2 linked regions of the Idiomarina loihiensis L2TR genome follow. The protein of the gene in region 1 interacts with the protein of each later gene in a pairwise test. Links are inferred from orthologs where the notes say so. Each region holds a gene or a part of one and is shown on either strand. Other genes may lie near its edges.

Region 1 (2,969 bases):
AACAGCGTTTTATCCAGACTGTTCAGGTCTACATTATAATGGCTACCCGGAGTGGTCATACTGGTGTAGTAAAGGCGCAGCTCAGGGTTATCGGCTTCTTTGTTACCGTAAAAATACAGCGTGTAAGCTTTGTCGCGGAATGAAAGCTCTTGTTCATCACCGGTATTTAGGTTTCGTACGAACACCTCTGTTAGTCCGCGCTGGCGCTGTTTATAAACCAAATGCTGGTCAAACAGCTCAATGTCTTCCAGTCGAGTGTCTTCTTTATGTGGAATAACTTCCTGCCAGTGCTGCTTGTCGCCAAGCTTATCTGCGCTTACCCGCATCAGGCGAAAGTTCACGGCATCCAGATTGGTCAACACATAATAATCATCACCGTGTTTAGCTATGCTGTATTCCAGGCCGTCTTCCCGTGGCACAAACTCAACCGGCTTGGCGTTGGGGTCATTGGCATCAATTAGCGAGACGCCTTTAGATTCGGTCGCATCATGGATAATATAAATTTTTGAGTCGTCTTTGCTTTTGCGAATGCCGGTGTAAAAGGTTGTGTCCTGCTCTTCATAGACCAGTTCATCTTGTTGCTGTTCGGTACCCACTTTATGACGATATACTTGATAACCCAGCAGGGTTTCCGGGTCTTTCTTTATGTAGTAAAAATGCTGTCCGTCGTTACCCCAGACAATATCGCCAGACGTATTTTTGATTTGATCCGGGAGTAACTCACCGGTTTTCATATTCTTAAGTTTAATTTCATACATACGGCGGCTAACGGTATCTTCACTATAGGCAAGAATCGCATCGTCCGGGCTAACTTCAAGACTGCCTACGGAGTAATAATCTTTACCTTCAGCAAGCTCATTAACATTTAACAAAATTTGCTTGTTGGTACCGGAAAAATCTGTACTGCGAACGTAAATCGGGTATTCGTTATCGCCGCGCATTTCTGTTGAGTAATAGTAGTCGCCGTCACGTACTGGTACGGAGTTATCATCTTTGGCAATGCGGCTTTTCATTTCTTCAAACAGCTTTTGCTGCAAATCTTCCGTGTGAGCCAGCATCTCATCCGTATAAGCGTTCTCTGCCTCAAGATAAGCCAGTACTTTAGGGTCTTTACGTTCATCGTCCCGCATCCAGTAATAATTATCGATGCGGGTATCACCATGAATGGTCATTTCATGAGGGACTTTTTCTGCTACCGGAGCTTCAACGCCTTGTTTAGAGGTCGATGAGCTGGTATCGGTGTTTTGATTCGCGGGAGAGCAGGCCTGCAATAATGCAGCACTTAATAGAGCAATATAAAGGGGGCGAAGTTTTTGCATGTGGAGATCTCGTTATGATTATTATTTTAATTCAAATGATATTAACAAAGTTATAATTTGTTAGCTATATCGGGGGAAGCCAGGTATTTATAGGCTTTTCTTAATTTCAGTAGTCTGGTCTTAAAAGCAAAAAGCCCAGCAACATCCTTGCTGGGCTTCCGGATTGGTTTACTAATTGTACAAATTAATTAGCTTTTGAGTTCACCCGATGCTGACTCGATATGAGCACGGACAAACCACTGGAATTGCTCAAGCTCAGCGAGTTGGCCAGTGAGCATGTCTTCCGAAACAGGGTCTAGTTCAGCGAGTTTATTGAGCGCGTCTCTGTGGTCTTTATTAACACCGTTGTACACTTTATCAAGCGCAACCAGATGTTCAGTGACCAGACCCCTGCCTATCGAATAGTCTTTCCATGAACGGCGGTCCACAATTGACTGCGGGGTACCGGCGGGAACGCCGCCCATAGTGGCGATGCGCTCTGCGATGGTATCGGTCATTTCACGAATGCTATCAACCTGCGGGTCCAGCATTTCGTGTACGCCAATAAAGTTTGGACCAACCACGTTCCAGTGAACATGTTTAAGCGTCAGTTGAAGGTCAAGCAGTGCAACCAGACGGTCGTCGAGCAGCGCTATAGCGTCTTGGGCAGATTCGTTTTTAATCCCAGGGGCGGTGAATTCAGCTGTTTTATCACTTGTATTCATTATTCCTCCTGTTATTTGTTCATCACTCCTTTATACGCGTAAATCGATGCAATGGATCTTTACGCTTAGCAAGCAACGACGGCCACCCTATATGGTGGCCGTCGTTGCCGAAAGCGCGAAAAACTTATTGCCTAGTAGCGTTCAAGCCAGTGTGCATAAGGTGCAGGTAATACCCAGGAAGGCTTCTCGACACGCAGTACTTTGGCGGCGTCGTAAGGCCAGTGAGGATTCTCCAGATGAGCACGACCAACCATGACCAAATCCAGTTGCCCTTGTGCAATGGTGTGTTCTGCCAGTTGAGGTAAATCAATGCCCCAGGCGGAAGCCACTGGAATATCTACTTCTTTACGAATGCGCTCCGCAATAGGTGCCATAAAGCCTGGGCCCCAGGGAATGTTGGCGTTTGGTGTTGAGAAACTGATACTGACATTTAAAAAGTCCAGTCCCTCTGCTTTTAGCAACTGAGTCAGCTTAACGGATTCCTGCATTTGCTGTTCGTCATTGCCATCAAATTCAATCACGCCGAAGCGCGCGGTTAGCGGGAAGTTATCTGGCCATACTTGTTTTACCGCACGAACTGTCTCTACCAGGAACCGGGCACGGTTCTCAAACGAACCACCATATTCGTCAGTACGCTGGTTAGCATGAGCTGAAAAGAAGCTCTGGCCTAAGTAGCCGTGAGCAAAGTGCAGTTCAAGCCATTCAAATCCTAAGTCACGAGCTCGTTCGGCAGCGGCGACAAAGTCGATTTGCACGCGTTTTATGTCATCCAGCGACATTTCTTCAGGTTCGCGAGGCAGGTTTGCACCAAAAGCGATAGGAGAAGGCGATATTGGCTGCCAGCCTCTAGTATCATTTTCAGCTATGTGGTCGTCACCGTCCCAAGGGCGGTTTGCGCTGGCTTTGCGGCCGGCGTGGCCAATTTGAATGCCGGCAACGGCGCCTG
Region 2 (2,669 bases), 650 kb from region 1 along the record:
CCGGAATACGGGCTATTTTGGCGATAATGGTTTCAATATCCGACACCCCGACCGTTTTACGGCGTTTGGACGGCGGCAATAAACGCTGGGAAGCACCGGCTTCATCCATTACATCAATGGCTTTATCAGGCAAATGACGCTCATTAATGTATTTAGCAGAGAGCTCCGCTGCCGCTTTAATCGCCGGCTGCGTGTAACGAATACCATGATGGCTTTCGTAACGCTCTTTTAAGCCCATTAGAATTTTAGTGGTGTCTTCTACTGAAGGCTCCACCACATCCACTTTCTGGAAGCGGCGAACCAGCGCTCGGTCTTTTTCAAAAACATTTTTGAATTCATTGTACGTAGTGGAGCCAATGCACTTAAGCTGCCCACTTGAAAGCAACGGCTTAATCAAGTTAGATGCATCTAAAACGCCACCGCTGGCAGCTCCGGCACCAATAATGGTATGAATTTCGTCAATGAACAGAATCGCGTGCTCTTTTTCCTGCAGTTCTTTTAAAAGCATTTTAAAGCGCTTTTCAAAGTCGCCACGATATTTAGTGCCCGCCAGCAAATCGCCCATGTCCAGTGAATAAATGGTGGCATCCGCAAGTATCTCCGGCACTTCACCTTTAATAATGCGATAAGCCAGACCTTCTGCAATAGCTGTTTTACCCACACCGGCTTCGCCAACTAACAACGGATTATTCTTACGACGGCGGCAAAGAATTTGCGCACACCGTTCCAGCTCAAAATCGCGGCCAATTAGAGGGTCAATTTTGCCTTCCTTTGCCTGCACATTAAGATTGGCACAAAAGCGCTTCAAGTAGCTCTCTTGCTCTTCACCACCCTTAACGGCCTCTTCTTCCGCCATTTCTTCGTCCATAGGCTCATCGTCATCGATACGAGAAATACCATGAGAAATGAAATTAACGATATCCAGTCGGGTAATATCGTTTTTACTTAGCAGATAGACGGCTTGAGATTCCTGTTCACTGAAAATGGCAACCAATACATTGGCGCCCGTTACCTCAGCGTTACCGGATGACTGAACATGAAATACCGCGCGCTGCAAAACTCGCTGAAAACCAAGCGTAGGTTGAGTGTCCGGACTTTCTTCTTCCGGACCAAACAGCGGCGTACTGCGGTCAATATAACTTAATAGTTCTTCTTTCAATTGTTGAAAGTTTGCCCCACAAGCTCGAAGCGCTTCCGATGCATCTGGGTTATCCAGTAATGCAATTAGCAAGTGTTCAACTGTCATCAATTCATGATTACGTTCGCGCGCTAGCCGAAACGCATCGTTTAGCGTTAATTCAAGGGCTTTATTCAACATAGACCACTCCTTACCAGCCAACCCGGATCATTCTTGCTCCATGGTACACAATAATGGATGCTGATTTTCCCGAGCATACTGATTTACCTGTACTACTTTAGTTTCGGCGATTTCCGCAGAATATACACCGCAAACGGCCTTTCCTTTATAATGCACCTGTAACATGGTGTCCGTGGCGCGCTCCTGATCCATCTTAAAAAATCTCATCAATACTTCAATCACAAAATCCATAGGGGTGTAATCGTCATTATTAATAATGACCTTATACATGGATGGTGGCTTGAGCTCCTGCTTTTCCTCTGTATCGCTAAGGTGCTGGTGATCAAACTGACTCATTTATTAACAACCTGCCATAATAATAGTTTTAAATTTACCAGAAAATATAAAAAAACAACCAAAATATTAACAATCCAGGTTATTTTTTGAACTTTAGGGCTTGACTAATCACTCACGTCACCTAGAGTTAAACATGGTGCTAAATCGGCGATTTTTCAAGCCACCGCACCTAATAATAATAAACTATCTATCTGTTGCAGAAGAAGGATGTAGAAGTATGGCTACCGGAAAAGTCAAATGGTTCAATAATTCGAAGGGCTTCGGCTTTATCGAAAGCGAGGACCGCGAAGGTGATATTTTCGCTCACTATTCAACCATTGAAATGGAAGGCTATCGCACACTTAAAGCGGGGCAACCCGTAGAGTTTGAACTCGAAGAAGGCCCCAAAGGCTTGCATGCCAACAACATTGTTCCCGGCGCTGCCGATAAATAACATCGGCTAAACCAAACAATTTAAGTACTTTCAAAACGCCGGCTTGTCCGGCGTTTTAATTTACTTAATCACTTCAACTAACTATCTATACCAAAATAACGCCGTAATTGATCACGTAAATTTGGCGGAGTTCCATTAATTGTTAATGTATCCGTCGCCGCGTCATAGTGCACTCTCTCTCCCAGGGCTGTGTGATCAAAGCCAACGCTGACTCCTCCACCTTGTCCCTGAAACTTAACCAACTTACGTAATGTCGACTTATCTGCCGGAAAGTCATCGACTAATTCGCGTGAATTCTGTTCAGCAAAATCCTTCGAGAAACTCTCGAAGCTCTTTTCTACCGGGTACTGCTCTGCAAATTGCTCTGATAGATCTTTAATTTTTACCGTGTCGCCCTGCTTCCATTGGTCGTCACAATACTCATAAGCCGCTTTATTCAGGGCTTGGCGTTGTTCCGTTTCCAGTTCGGACTGTTTCGCATATTCTTGAACCGAATCGACTAACTGTTGTGTGTGCGCTTTTGAGTTTAAACGCTCAGTGCACCCCAGAAAATCGAGGAAGAAGTCTGAAACCTTGCGACCG

Evidence for each region.
Region 2: the proteins of dps (region 1) and clpS interact in binary tests that used the Escherichia coli proteins (3 or more experiments, as listed by UniProt). The link is inferred for Idiomarina loihiensis L2TR from one-to-one orthologs.

The regions. Positions count from the first base shown.
Region 1 is NC_006512.1:78,267-81,235, forward strand. Bases 266-2,969 are described here. They hold dps (DNA starvation/stationary phase protection protein Dps), read right to left. Parts: upstream 2,024-2,969; coding sequence 1,508-2,023; downstream 266-1,507. Other genes in these bases: IL_RS00380 (S9 family peptidase), read right to left, coding at 266-1,319; IL_RS00390 (NADH:flavin oxidoreductase/NADH oxidase), read right to left, coding at 2,155-2,969. Outside these bases: more of IL_RS00380, read right to left, coding at 1-265.
Region 2 is NC_006512.1:729,234-731,902, forward strand. It holds clpS (ATP-dependent Clp protease adapter ClpS), read right to left. Parts: upstream 1,655-2,669; coding sequence 1,346-1,654; downstream 1-1,345. Other genes in the region: clpA (ATP-dependent Clp protease ATP-binding subunit ClpA), read right to left, coding at 1-1,318; cspD (cold shock domain-containing protein CspD), read left to right, coding at 1,872-2,087; yejK (nucleoid-associated protein YejK), read right to left, coding at 2,165-2,669. UniProt on the Escherichia coli protein: Involved in the modulation of the specificity of the ClpAP-mediated ATP-dependent protein degradation.